One region of the Paenibacillus hamazuiensis genome, then DNA from elsewhere that is predicted to be linked to it. Evidence: riboswitches for the same ligand, from Rfam matches in the RefSeq annotation. Region 1 holds a riboswitch; each other region holds the start of a gene.
The links. Region 1 has a riboswitch for cyclic di-GMP ahead of MYS68_RS17440 (methyl-accepting chemotaxis protein). Riboswitches for the same ligand answer to the same signal wherever they lie in the genome.

Region 1 (3,529 bases):
TTTCGGCGCCGTCGGCGGAACGCCGGTCGTTTCCGCACAGACGGGCGGCGTCGATTTTAAAGCGATCGCGGTCACTTCGGACGGGAAAACCGGCAATTTTATCGTCATTCCGAAAAACAGCCCGATCAAGGAGCTGAAAGATTTAAAAGGCAAAAAAATCGCCGTCGCCAAAGGCAGCAGCGCCTACAACTTCTTATACATGGCGATCGACCGTGCCGGCCTGAAGGGCAGCGATGTGAAGGAAATCCAGCTGCAGCCGGACGAAGCGAGACCGGCACTGGATTCCGGAGCCGTCGACGCCTGGTCGATATGGGAGCCTTACGCCACGACGGCGGTGTTTCAAACCGGAGCGAAAATATTGGTATCGGGGCAAGATCTGAACATCAACGCGCCAAGCTTCCTGATCGCCAGAACGAAGTTTTTGCAGGATCATCCCGATCTTGCCGTCGTGTTCCTGAAAGCTTACGAGGAGGCGCGCAAATATTATACGGGACATTTCGACGAGGTGGCCGAGGAGCTGTCCAAGTCGCAGAAGCTGGACCGCGCGATCGTCGACCAGGTGCTGAAAAACTCCAGCCCGATCCTCTCGCCGGCAACGCCCGAGTATGCCAAAGCACATCAGGAACAGGCCGATTTCCTGTACTCCGTCGGAGCGATCAACAAAAAGCTCGATACGTCCAAGGTTATTGAAAACAAGTATGTCGAGCAGGCGCTGAAGGAGTTAGGTACGCAAAAATAAGGAGGGGATTCGGATGAGTAAGGAAGCGCAGCTCAAAATCGAACGTTTGAACAAGTCGTTCGCCGGCCCGCAAGGGGCGATCCGGGTGCTGGATCAGATTCAGCTTCATGTGAAGCAGGGGGAATTCATTACGATCATCGGGCCGAGCGGCTGCGGCAAAAGCACCTTGCTGAAAATCATCGCCGGGCTGGATACGAAACACGACGGGCTGGTCGAGCTCGGCGGCAGTCCGGTGAAGGCTCCCGGCATCGATAAAGGGTTTATTTTTCAGGAGCACCGGCTGTTCCCATGGCTGACGGTGGAGAAAAACATCGCCGCCGATTTGCCGCTGAGCGATCCCGGGGTACGCAGCCGCGTAAACGAGCTGATTGAGCTTGTCAAGCTGCAGGGCTTCGAAAAAGCGTACCCGCGCGAGCTGTCGGGAGGCATGGCGCAGCGCGTGGCGATCGCCAGGGCGCTGCTGCGCAGGCCCAAGGTGCTGCTGCTCGACGAGCCGTTCGGAGCATTGGATGCGTTCACCAGGGCCCACATGCAGGAAGCTCTGCTCGATATATGGCGGGAAAACGGAACGACGATGATTCTCGTCACGCACGATATCGACGAAGCGGTGTTTCTCGCGAACCGGGTTGTCGTCATGAAATCGCGACCGGGCTCAATCCGCACGATCATCCCGATCGACCTGCCGTATCCGCGTAAAAGAGCCAGCGTATCGTTTCAGGAATTCCGCCACAAGGTGCTCGGCGAGTTCGAGCGGGTGGAGGAGCTGGAGCTGGTGGACAGCTCCGGGATATAGGCGTCCGCGCGAAAGCACGACATATTCACATTTGAGTTCCAATCATAACGAATACCCGCATCTTTCGCCAAACGGAAGTGCGGGTATTTTTTGCGTATATGAATCGCGCTTGCGCAGATGTGTCCGGAGAGCGATTTCTTCCTGTAATATAGCAATTGGGAAAAATTTGCATTGAACTTCTATGAAAAATGTCGTAGTATTTTTTTCGTATCTGGTAAAAAAGACCTTGTTTTCAGAAAGTTAATATTTAACTTTGTTGAATATTGTTGTAAATTCGACGGCTTTGTCGTAATATAGTTTAAGAAAAAGAAACTGCATATTATCTATCTTGCGATAACGGCAAACTCCCCGAAAGGTGAGGACGCAAAGCCACGGGCCTAAGGAAATTTATTTCTACGGCAGCCGGGTTACCGAACAAGGGAATAGGGAAATCCATCCTTTGTCAGGGTGGATTTTTTTGTTCTTTTTTGAAAATAGTTTTCACTGATAGATAGTCATGCACACTTTGATAGGAGGATTAGAGAGATGAGAGAAAAACTGAAGTGGGGAACGATGTGGGGCTTGAAAAATTCCATTAAAGCCAAGCTGGTCGTCGGCTGTTTATTGCTGTCCCTTGTGCCTCTGCTGATCACCACGCTGATTTTGACGAAGCTTTCCAATTCGGCCACGACGCTGGAGGCCAACGACAAGGAGATCAAAGTGGCGCAGGATACATCCAGATACGTGGACTATTGGATTCAGAATAAAATCAACGTCGTTCAAAATATTATGAAGGCTCATCCGGAATTTAAAGCGGGGGACAAAAATCACATTTTATCCGTGCTCAAACAAATCGGCGAAGTGGACCAGGAGGTCGAGTATTACGCTTATGTCGATAAAGACGCCAACAGCACGAACTGGTCGGGGCAAACGTCGAATGTGGCGGAAAGAGAATATTACATCAAAGCCAAGTCTACAAAGAAGCCGGCCATCAGCGATATGCTCATCAATCAGAAGACGGGAAAATACATCATTGTCGTGTCCGTTCCATTGCTGGACGGCGATAATTTTCTGGGCACGATCAACTGCGTCTTGAATCCCACCATACTGGGCAACTTGACCAACCAGATCAAGATAGGCAATACCGGACTCGGGTATTTGTGGTCGGAATCCGGAACGTTCATCTCCCATCCCAAAGAAGACCATTACGGCAAAAAAATGGACGATTTCTTCAGTCCCGAGCAAGTTCAGCAGTTTAAAGATACGGTTTTTCAAAACGACGTCGGCACGGTCGATTTTGTAAACTCCGAAGGCAAGCACAAATTGGCGGCCTACAGCACCGTTCCTACTACCGGTTGGAAAGTGATGGTGACTCAGGACAGTCAGGAAGTGTATGCCGCCAGGGACCAATTTTTGAAAATTTGCGTTGTCATTTTGGTGGTCGCCTGCATTTTGGTCGTGCTCGTTTCTTTGATCGCGGGCCGGCAGGTTTCCAAGCCGCTGCTTGTTATTTCTGGCGCGCTCCGTCAAGCCGCCGAGGGTGACTTGACATCCCGGCTTGGCGTAAGAACGCGGGATGAGATCGGACAAATATCGGAAAGCGTGAACGTGATGTTCGATTCCATCAGCGCGATGATCAGGCAGGTCAACCAAACGTCGGAGCATCTCGCCGCTTCCTCCGAGGAGTTAACGGCGATTTCGGCGCAAAACGTCGAGTCTTCCAAGCAAATCGGCATCTCCCTCGATAATGTGGTCGGCGGCTCGGAGAAGCAAGCGCAGGCAGCTCAGCAAAATGTGGCCGCGATGGAGGAGATGTCTGTCGGGATTACGCGGATCGCCGGGTCTGCGGCAAGCGTGTCCGACGCTGCGTTAAGCTCGTCCGAAGAGGCCAAGCAGGGGAATGTAGTCGTGCAAAAGGCGGTTGCCCAAATGGATGCGATTCAGACGACCGTCAAACGGACTTCGTCGGAAATTTCGCAGCTCGGAGAGCTTTCTTCCAAAATCGGCGAAATCGTTCA
Region 2 (3,529 bases), 3.4 Mb from region 1:
CTTCCGGGTTTTGCGCCGGAGCTTGTGGAGCGCGCACATGCATCGCTTACAAAACGCGGCGTCAAAATTTTGACCGGCGTGGCCGTAACGGAAGTGCAGGGCCGCAATGTCATTTTGAAGGACGGCACGTCGATCGAGACGAACACGCTCGTATGGACCGGCGGCGTCACGGGCAACAGCGTGGTAGCCGCTTCCGGCATCGAGAACAACCGCGGCCGCGCCACCGTGACGGCAGGCCTGAAGTCGACCTCGCATCCGGATGTTTTCCTGGCCGGCGACAGCGCCGTCGTGATGAGTCCGGAAGGCCGCCCGTATCCGCCAAGCGCGCAGATCGCATGGCAGATGGGCGAAACCGTCGGCTACAACCTGTACGCCGAATTCAAAGGGCTGCCTTTGAAGGAGTTTAAGCCGGTATTCTCGGGAACGCTCGCCAGCCTTGGACGCAAGGACGCGATCGGCACGATCGGCGGGAGCCAGCTGCGCCTGAAAGGCACGCCGGCATCGCTGATGAAGGAAGCGAGCAACGTGCGGTATTTGTCGCACATCAACGGGCTGTTCTCGCTCGCTTATTAAACCTGTTCGCAACAAGACGGAATTGAATGCTTATTTTTGGACCCGGGAGACGACACTATGAAAAAAGTGAAGATCCCGGGTTTTTCGCTTCCGGTAGAAAACGGAGGTCCGGCCCGCAAAAGGGAATGGAACGAATAATACCGAAACAAATTAGAGCATGAGAGGTAGAGGCAGGTTGCGTGCAACGATAAAGAAAATGATTCCGGCCGCATGCATGATCCTTGGCATCGGTCTGCTCGCTTATCCTACGGTGAACGACCGCTATGAGAGCTACCTGCAGCAAAAAATTTTGGCGCAGTGGGAAAGTAACCTGCTGCTTCTCGATCGAACGGAGCCGGAGACGGGGCCGGCGCCCGATGTCTCCGCTGCGCCCGTGCCCGAAGAACGCTTGCTCTCCGGCGCTCCGCTTATGCCTTTGCGCGCGGAACAACCTGCAGCTCCGATTCCGGTTCAAACCCCGGTTGCGGACGAAAACGTGGAGGGCGTTCTGGTCATAGACAAGATTAATTTGAAGCTGCCGATCCTCAAAGGGGCGACGGCAAAAAATATGAAAATCTCCGTTGCCAGCATCGAGAATACCGGAAGACCGGGAGCTGTCGGCAACTATGCGATCGCCGGGCACAGGAATCTGACCTACGGAAAAAACTTCAACAGATTGGACGAGGTCGAGGCGGGAGATATCGTCGAGGTGGACGCAGGCGGCCGCAATTACCGTTACAAAGTTGAAGAAAAACTGTACGTTTTGCCGAAGGAGGTTTGGGTGTTGAAAGGAAACGGCAAAGACCGGGAGATTACCTTGATCACCTGCCACCCTATGGAAAACCCGACCCACCGAATTGCGGTCAAAGGAAAATTGATTGAAGACGGGAAATAATTTTTTTCTGGTCAAAGCTTTGAATATGTGGTACATTACAAAATAAGACAAGTTTCTTCATCATTCATATATGATTTCGGTTCTTTCCACCGATAAAGGCAAATTTGGCGAAAGCCAAAGACGCAAAGCTACAGGGCCTTCCGCAGCATTCGTGCTGTGATGGCAGCCAGTTACCGAAAGGAGAGTTTTTTTATGCTTTCCAGGGCTCTCGTAACCGTGTTGTCGGCGTTGTTCTTACTGATCGCTGCGCCGCAAGGCATAGAAGCCGCTTCGGCGGTCATCGACAAAAGCTCTCTGGGTCAAGGAATCATTACGGTGAACTATCCCGACAATAAAGACGCGAAAGCGATAGTCCGCATTGCCAAAGGGAGCGTTAAATATGATTATGCGCTGGTCAAAGGCGGACGTTATCCGCTGCAGCTTGGAAACGGCAGCTACAGCGTTCTGATTGCGGAGGCGGCGGAAGGCAGCAAATATAAAGTCATCGCGCAGGAAAGCTTGGATTTAAAGCTGGATAACGAAAATGCCGTATTTTTACAATCTATCCCGATGATCGATTGGAAGCCGGAATCGAAACCGGTCGTCGAAGCCAAGGCATTAACTGCCGGCGGCGGGTCGGACAAAGACAAAGTTGCCGCAATCTATGCTTATATTACCAAGCATTTTACATATGATTACGAGAAAGCGAGCGGCGTGGATGCCGGTTATCTCCCTCAGCTCGACGAAATTTACGATGCTTCGAAAGGTATTTGTTACGATTTTGCGGCAACTTTTGCCGCAATGGCGAGAAGTGTCGACATTCCGACCCGTCTCGTTATGGGGTATGCCAACGAAGCGCCCGATACATACCACGCTTGGAATCAAGTTTTTTTGAAAGAGAGCGGCGAGTGGATCACCATCGATACTACATATGACGCCGTCCGACTGCAAAACGGACAAGAGACTCCGTTGGTAAAAGATGCGAAGGATTATACCGTCAGCAAAATATATTGATACGCCGCTTGTCAAACATCCCGAATACCGATACCCGCCTTTGTTTCGAGGCGGTTTTTTTGCGTTGTTTAGAAAAAGTTCAGATCCATATTTTAGAATGCTACAGGGGCCTTAAAAATCCAATTTTATGCAGAAGGAGGGGGACGGATGGAAAAACGGACATGACCGGAACAATCGGTATCTTAAATAAGGCAACTAGACCGAGAAAAAAATGGGACGAAGAGGAGAAGGAGAGGCGTTGAGAAGCAAATGCTAAAGAGAAAGATCAGCACAATGCTGGTCGCACTTATGATTTTAATGCAAGTTTTGAACGGATTCGGCTTGGCTGTGGCCCGAGCTTCGGCTATTCCGGAAAACATTTTGACCAGCGTGACGATGGCGGTCTACGACAGCCAAGGTCAGGTAGTAACGGACAACGTTTACGAGCAGGGCTCCAAGGTACGGCTCGACTACGCGTGGTCGCTGCCAAACGGTCATGGCTACCGTGCGGGGGATACATTTACGTTTTCGCTGCCGCAGCAATTTTTATTGTTTAACGATTTTGGAGGTCTGTTGAAAATCGATGACGACGATGTCGGAACGTTTCAGGTAACTGCAGCCGATCATCGGGTCGCGATGACTTTTAACGACTACATCGAATCGCATTCCTACGTTCATGGCATTCTCACTTTCAACACGCAATTCGACGTTAAGCAAATAACGGGAAGCACCACCCAGACAATCGTCATTCCGGTCCACGGCGGCGATCAGGTGTTTACGCTTCGATTCAAGCCAAACGCGGTATCGACGATAGATAAAAGCGGCGCACCCGATGGCTTTAATGCCAAAAATATCAATTGGTCCGTCGACGTGAACAAGATGCTGGATTCCGTGCAAAACGCGGTGGTAACGGATCCGATTCCGGCCGGGCTTTCGGCGCCGGTCACAGTGGCCGTTTATCAATTGAATGTGAATCTGGACGGAACGGTAAGCCAAGGCGCGCCTGTGACACCCGATCGTTATACGGTGGATACGACCGGAAATTTGCTGAAAGTCAGCTTTAAGGACGACCCTATGCAGAATGCATACCGCATCCGGTTTACGACGCCG
Region 3 (3,529 bases), 1.1 Mb from region 1:
ATTAATGCCTGTAAAAATAAGCCTTCCGCTTCAAAATTACCGGAAGATTATGACGTTTTTCAATTATGATTTTTGGACTGAGCAGCATCGATTACAAACTAAGGAAAAAACTTCAAAACGACGAAAGAATCATAGAAAGACTAGACATTCTAATCAATGATAGCAGAAGGAAAGATTGAGGTGGATTTTGTGCCATGAACCCGATCAGCGGCATCCGTTGGAAAGAAAAAAGCCGGGTTGTTGATGTGCTGCTCTCGTCAAGCGACTCAATTGAAGCAATCCCTTTGGCTCCCGGCCTCGAGGCTGAAGTGACAAGAATTCGTCTAAAAGGAGCCGACTATGTGCTCAAAGTATGGAACCGGTCATCGAAGCCCAGTATCGAGAATCAGTACAAGCTGCTGCAGGCATTATTTGACCGGGGGTTATCGGTATCGGAACCTTTGGGGTGGGGACTGGATAACAATAATAACCAGGTATTGTTAACAAGTTTTGACGGCGAACCAGTAAGGAAAGTGAACAAGTCGTTATTTGCTCAAATTGCGAAAATATTGACCGGCATTCACAAGTTCCCGCTTGAAGATTTGGACGAAAGCATCGTTCGAAAATACGACTTTGTAACTTATTTTTATCCGCGAGTGGAAGAACATAAAGATATACATCCCTTGCTCCTTCAACTCGTTAAGCAAAGCCAAATGAAACAGGATAAATTGATTCATGGAGATTTTAATTTAGGCAATATTTTGGAAACCGCAGGAAGGTATACCGTAATTGACTGGACGAATGGACAAATGGGCGATCCGAGGTACGATCTGGCTTGGTCGATCGTTTTGATCACCGTGTTTGTGAGTGAAAGAAACGGCTCGATTTACCGTTCGGCCCTGTTGGCGGCAACTCGATATGAAGCGGATGAACTGGAATTATTCGAAGCAATGGCTTGTCTGAGATGGGTCTTGCTGCACAGAATGTTTAATCTGATCAAAGGAAAAGAAACCGCGGCAAGAGTAAGAAACATGTTGAAAAAAAACATCTACTTGAATGAAAGCTTTCTTGGATTGTGACTCTGGCTTCCAAGTAAATATTGGATGAATTTTGGGGATGACCCTTGTAATTTCAGGTATTGTAGTTTATATTTAGTTTGTGTTTTGGAGAAATCGAACAGGCAAAGCTAGTGAAAATTAGCGACGCAAAGCTACAGGGGCTAAGGGATTGCAGGTGCTGCAGTCCGATGCCAGCCAGTTGCCGTATCGTTTGGAGAATCCCGGAAGGACCGTCTCTGCGGTCTCTTCGTGATGTTTTATATCTCCATCCCTGTCGTCGGCAACGATGGCGGGGATTTTTTTGTCGCAAATATCGTTGATCGCAAAGTTTTTTTGTTTTAAGAGCATGGGTCAGCACATAGTGAAACGGGTCCGTCACGATTTTGCGGAAGCAAACAGCAGCCATCTTATACAAGGAGCGGAACGTTGATGCAAACAAGCCTAGTCAGAGAAATGCTGGCGGACAAGATGACCATTTTAACGCAGCCGGGAGCTTCGGATATCGCTTTGGTCGGTCCGGTTCAGCTTCCCGTTCAGCTCGAAGATAGGGAAATCACCTTTCAATGGTACACTTGGTTAAACACGGAAAAAACCGATGTGCAAAAGGAAGACCTGCTCGACATGCTGCCGAAGGCGGAGCTTGCTTCATTTCAGCAATCCTCCGTGCTTGTTTTCGGAGATTTCTCCCATTCGCAGCAGGCGCTTGTCCGGATGCACAGCATTTGCCATACGGGGGACATTTTCGGGAGCAAGCGCTGCGACTGCGGTTACCAGCTGCAGCGCGCCCTGCGTATGATCGCGGACAATGGCAGCGGCGCTCTTTTTTATTTAGCCGACCACGAGGGACGCGGAATCGGGCTTTTTGCCAAATCACTGGCATACTTGCTGCAGGAAGAAGGCTTCGATACAGTGGAAGCGAATCACGGTCTCGGCTTTGCGGACGATCAACGTTCTTATGACGAAGCCATCCGCGTGCTTCGGGGGTTACGTTCAAAGCCGGTCACTTTGATCACAAACAATCCGAAAAAATTGGAATCGCTGCGGGAGCAGGGCTTGTCGACCGATCGTCATATTTCGATATGGGGCAGTATATCCAAGCATAACGTTCGCTATTTGGCGACGAAAATCGCAAAATCCGGCCATTTAACCACCGGAATGATGATTCAAAATATCGAGCGAGGATAATCCAAAACGGAGGGACGGCTTATGATTCAATGCCCGTGGTTCTCTTGCGAAGTCGAACTCGTCGATAATATTTGTCCGGAGTGCAAACACGAGGTTTTGCCCGAACATGTTCAACCAAAAACGAATTCTGTCGATCAGGCAATTATGCATGCCAGCATCGAAGAAATCATCATGAACAAGTTCCGGTGCTCGAAATGCAACCACAATGAATGTTTAACCAAAGAAGTTTCCATGAGCGGAACAGGGTTGAGCAAAATTTTTGATATTGAGTATAACCATTTTTTATTTGTGTCTTGTACGAATTGCGGTTTTGTCGAGGTGTATAATCCCGATGTGCTGAGAGGACATACATCGGGAAGGTTGGGAACGATCATGGACCTTTTATTCGGATGATAGGCGAGGAAATGAAGAATAGACAACAATTTCTTAATATCCGCTAACGAAACCGCCGCCCTCCCTTGGTACAATATGTTGAAAGCGCTTTTACGAAGAAGGGGAGGGAAATGTCATGTCATGGCGGAAGACGGTTTCTTGGTCGCTGTCCGTCGCTGCTGCGGTTTCTTTGGCCGGCTGCGGGGGTGGAGGCGGCGTTTCTCAAGGGGATCAGGGGGTGAAGTCGGGGGATGTGAAGGATTTGGCTTCAAGCAACGAGCCTGTCACAATCACCTTTTACCGTCCGAATAATGCGACAACCGAAGACGAATTCAACAAGTTGATGGGCGATGCGATAAAAGCGAAGTTTCCTAACGTTACGCCGAAGTTTATTCCTTACGATAAAAACGTCGGGATCGACGGTGTGATAACATCGGGCAATGATATCGATATTATGCTGCTGTCCATCGCCTTTTTGCCGCAATTTCCGAACTACAAGCTTCAAATGGACCACACCGATCTGATCAAAAAATACAACTTCGATTTGAACCGGCTGGAACCGACGATGGTGGAGTATATGAAAAACTTCAGCAGCGGGGGCATGTATGCGCTGCCGATTTTCACCACGGCGGAGACGCTCATCTATAACAAGGACCTATTCGACAAATTCGGCGTTCCTTATCCGAAGGACGGCATGACGTGGGACGAAACGTATGAGCTGGCGAAGAAAATGACGCGCGTGGAGGGAGGGACGCAGTACTACGGTCTGATGATGTCGACCAGCCATATGATGCGGACCAACCAGCTTGGACTGCCTTATGTCGATATTAAAACGAATACTCCGCAAATCGCGACCGATTCGTTCCGCAGGCTGATTGAAAATTATACGCGGTTTTACATGGTGCCCGGAGCGGAGCTGAAGGACAAGAAGCCGA
Region 4 (3,529 bases), 3.6 Mb from region 1:
TTTCTATCATGCAAGAGATTTTTGCTTCAAAGAAGTGGATAGAAGACTGGCTCTGCTGATCAATTCTCGAAAAGGCAGCGAAAAAAAGTCAGGTACGAGATAGCCGTTTATGATTCCCACCGATGCGGATAATGTAACGTTATGAATGACGACGGGTTGGGACAGGGCAGTTTCTAATTGCAAGGCCTCGTGCTCATTCCGGCATGTAATCACAACAAACTCATCCCCTGCGTACCTGCATACGTAATCCTGTTCGCTCGTTAATGCACGCAAGCGATTGGAGAACTCGACAAGAAAATCGTCCCCTACCGGATGCCCGTGCAATTTGTTGATTTCACCGAAATTATTGAGATCAATAAAGAGCAAACGGAAATGTTGGCGACGGTTCAGAAAATGTTCGCCGATATGTTGGATATAAGGTGCGCGGTACAGTCCCGTTAGAGGGTCAACGAGCTGGTTCAGTTTGATTTGAAGCTTCTCGCGGGTCACGATCCCGAGTACCCGATCTTCATGGACGACAAGAAGTCGTTCAATGCGATGCCGCTCCATCAATTCCAACGCTTCCCAAGCAAATTGGTCAGGCGAAATGCTGATCGGGCTTGGGGTCATTGCGTCGGCTGCAATCCGATTGGGGTGGGAAGAGCGGATGTCCCGCGACGTAATAATTCCTACGATTGTCCCATGATCTGTGACGGCCAACGAACCGATTTCAAGTTCATTCATTACATCCGACACATGCTGGACGCTTCTTTCAGTTGAAACCGTATAGACGGGGGATGACATGAATTCCGCCACCTTCATTGTAACTCCACCTCCCGCTGAACCGATACCGAAATTTTCAGTTCGGAACGAAGCACCATGTTGTCGCTGATCAACCGGTCCGCTTCTTCCATTATGATTTGCATCAGCAAACGTTCGTCCAACATTTGAAGAAGGGAGTTCCGAATCAAGACCGCTTCAATTTTGGCGTGCTCCAGTTTAACGATTGTAAATTGTTCCGGCGATAGCGCCTGCGCCATTCGCTTTACCGCTTCCGGCCCGATCGGGGCTTTTTTTCCGATGATCAACAAATCCTGCATGGGCGGAACTTCAAACTCTGAAATTTTTAAAGAGAGCGTTGCTTTGCGGAAATAGTTCAGTTTATCCTGCATCCTGATTACTCCTTCGTGTTCGGGTGAGACTTCACGTTCAACCGTTTACGTTAACCGATTCGGTTTTCCGAATAAATAGCCTTGTCCCATCTTGATACCCAAAGACAGCGCGGTATCCAAATCCTCTTCTTTTTCGATTCCTTCCAGGATCAGATTGGCCTCGTTATTGCAGTACTCGGCAAACAGTGCGACAACTTTTTGTTTTTTCCTGGATGTACTCAAGTCAGAAGCAAAGAATCGGTCGATTTTGATAAAATCAGGCGAGACGTCCACAATATTTCGAAAAGAAGTTGTTCCATCTCCTACATCGTCCAGGGCTATCAGGAAATTCAGTTCACGCAGCAATCGGATGGCATCTCTGAAAGAAGCGCTTTTCCATAAGAGGCCCTCATAAATGGACTCGTTAATCTCAAATACGATTTGGTTTCTATATAGCTCGAATCGCTCGGCAAGGGAGTCGAGTAAGTCGATAAATAAAGGCGAGACCAAAGTTGAAGGGAATATGTTAATAAACAACAGGTTATGTTCACGTGAGCCCGGAAATTCAAAGTAGGCTGAAATCGCCTGGAAAATTGAAAAAGAATCGACTTCGAACAACTTGTTCTGCTCCATGGCGCGCTGAAATAAAAGATCCGGATTCATGTTGGAGTTACTGCGAATGAGGGCCTCGTAACCAAGGATTCTCTTTTCGGGAAACCCCAAGATGGGCTGGAACACATGATAAAAATCGTTTTGTACTATTAATTGTTCAATATTCGGCATCGAGGCTACTCCCTTTGCTGAGAATCAAAATAAGAAGCCACCCCGATCTGGGGCAGCTTTGAGCTCGGAAGCATCATTTCGGCAACCCAGCTACCATAGATATCATCCTTAGGCCTGAAGTTTTGCGCCCCCATTTTTCAATGGGTTTGCCGTTTCGTTTTTTATGATCCTGAAAGAAAGGGATCAGCCTGAGGACCTACGAATAGAACCTCCCCCTTTTGAATGAAGTTAGATCATTTACGACAAAATCCTTCTTTATACCCAATAATTCGCGCAAAAAGCGCCAACTCCTTCCAAACGGGTGTTCCTAAGAAACCGTATTTATCCAAAAAATCGGTAAAGACTTGCCATTTAACATAGAGAATCGCGGTAAATAAGCAGCAAGCGGTTGGTTCAGATCGTCCCAACCGCTTGCTTTTTTCATAGCTTGAATCACTTTTTACGAATCTTCGGTTGCCGGTTCCAACAGTTCCCGTAAAATACGATACGCTTGTCGCTGTTTGGCATCGTTGTGTTTGAGCAATAAGAGAATGCTGGCCCATAACCATCTTTTTTGTTGCAGATAGGACTCTTTCTCGTCGCTGAATAAATCGTATACGCTCATATGTAATGCCAAAGCAATTTTTTCAATCGTTTGAAGTTTGACGTTTTTTTCGCCGCGTTCAATCTGACCAAGATATGTCGCGGCCATGCCGATCGATTCGGCTAGTTTTTCCTGAGTCAAATTTTGCTCCAAGCGGTATAAGCGAATTTTTGCTCCGACTATTTGTGCAAAGGTAGACATAATGTCCCTCACAACCCCTCTCTATAGTAAAGTGTAGTCAAAGCAGTCGGAGGGATGGAGTACTCTTAAACTACAGTCTATTCAATTGATTGTACCTTGAAAATCTTTGCGATATAATTTTCCACGGAGTTTATTTTGTCACAAATTCCTTTAAGCCAATATTCGATAAAAAGGAGTCAGAAGTCATGCATCATTTCATGATCGCTGCGCAGACCGTATTGTATGGGAAGCGGCAGGAAATCGGCTTGAGCCATAATCAAGTGGTCCAGCTTTCCAAGGAGATTACAAGAATGACTCGACTATTGGAAAACGTAAGTCAACAGACTGAGAATGGAATGCGAGAAATAAGGGGGAGGGTTGCCACGAGGCTGCTTAGCAAGGAGCAACTGCTCGAATGTATAGCGACAGCTTGGAACATGGGACTTGAAGAAGAGTTTGTTGCTTTTTTGTTCAAGGAACTGCTATGGATGGAATCCGATACGAAATTGTCCGAAATGGAATAGGAGGTTGTCTTCAGAGAGAAAGCTTGATGGATGTAAAATGGTTACGGCATTGCTGCCGACGTGGAAGCGCGATTGATCGGATGTATCAATCGCGCCGCGAATCCATCATTTGAAAATCGGAATTTTCAACATCTAGGCTTGACTGGGCTTTAACTTGTACCTCCCCGTATTGGTCAGTTGAACATGGATTCGTATGTTTCGTAAAGAATCCTCATGCAGCACAAAATGATTTTCGTCTTCAATCCGGTGCCATACCGTGGGATAGCGTCGAAACAACGACTCGCCGAGACTATAAACATCGACCTTTCGCTCAAAACCCTTCCGGTAAG

Region 2: another riboswitch for cyclic di-GMP. It lies ahead of MYS68_RS02520 (transglutaminase-like domain-containing protein); the one in region 1 lies ahead of MYS68_RS17440 (methyl-accepting chemotaxis protein).
Region 3: another riboswitch for cyclic di-GMP. It lies ahead of MYS68_RS12490 (GTP cyclohydrolase II); the one in region 1 lies ahead of MYS68_RS17440 (methyl-accepting chemotaxis protein).
Region 4: another riboswitch for cyclic di-GMP. It lies ahead of MYS68_RS33355 (EAL domain-containing protein); the one in region 1 lies ahead of MYS68_RS17440 (methyl-accepting chemotaxis protein).

Annotation. Positions count from the first base shown of each region.
Region 1 is NZ_JALRMO010000001.1:3,982,736-3,986,264, reverse strand. Features, by position in the region: gene MYS68_RS17450 (aliphatic sulfonate ABC transporter substrate-binding protein) at 1-739, shown strand, start outside; gene MYS68_RS17445 (ABC transporter ATP-binding protein) at 753-1,532, shown strand; cyclic di-GMP riboswitch class I at 1,861-1,947, shown strand; gene MYS68_RS17440 (methyl-accepting chemotaxis protein) at 2,058-3,529, shown strand, end outside.
Region 2 is NZ_JALRMO010000001.1:622,137-625,665, forward strand. Features, by position in the region: gene MYS68_RS02510 (NAD(P)/FAD-dependent oxidoreductase) at 1-573, shown strand, start outside; gene MYS68_RS02515 (class D sortase) at 749-1,447, shown strand; cyclic di-GMP riboswitch class I at 1,535-1,625, shown strand; gene MYS68_RS02520 (transglutaminase-like domain-containing protein) at 1,640-2,440, shown strand; gene MYS68_RS02525 (collagen binding domain-containing protein) at 2,690-3,529, shown strand, end outside.
Region 3 is NZ_JALRMO010000001.1:2,851,933-2,855,461, reverse strand. Features, by position in the region: gene MYS68_RS12500 (hypothetical protein) at 1-69, shown strand, start outside; gene MYS68_RS12495 (aminoglycoside phosphotransferase family protein) at 195-1,058, shown strand; cyclic di-GMP riboswitch class I at 1,149-1,244, shown strand; gene MYS68_RS12490 (GTP cyclohydrolase II) at 1,467-2,222, shown strand; gene MYS68_RS38835 (zinc ribbon domain-containing protein) at 2,244-2,615, shown strand; gene MYS68_RS12480 (extracellular solute-binding protein) at 2,731-3,529, shown strand, end outside.
Region 4 is NZ_JALRMO010000001.1:7,548,110-7,551,638, reverse strand. Features, by position in the region: gene MYS68_RS33365 (GGDEF domain-containing protein) at 7-801, opposite strand; gene MYS68_RS33360 (hypothetical protein) at 798-1,151, opposite strand; gene MYS68_RS33355 (EAL domain-containing protein) at 1,197-1,913, opposite strand; cyclic di-GMP riboswitch class I at 1,991-2,074, opposite strand; gene MYS68_RS33350 (helix-turn-helix domain-containing protein) at 2,353-2,697, opposite strand; gene MYS68_RS33345 (hypothetical protein) at 2,883-3,200, shown strand; gene MYS68_RS33340 (Ger(x)C family spore germination protein) at 3,333-3,529, opposite strand, start outside.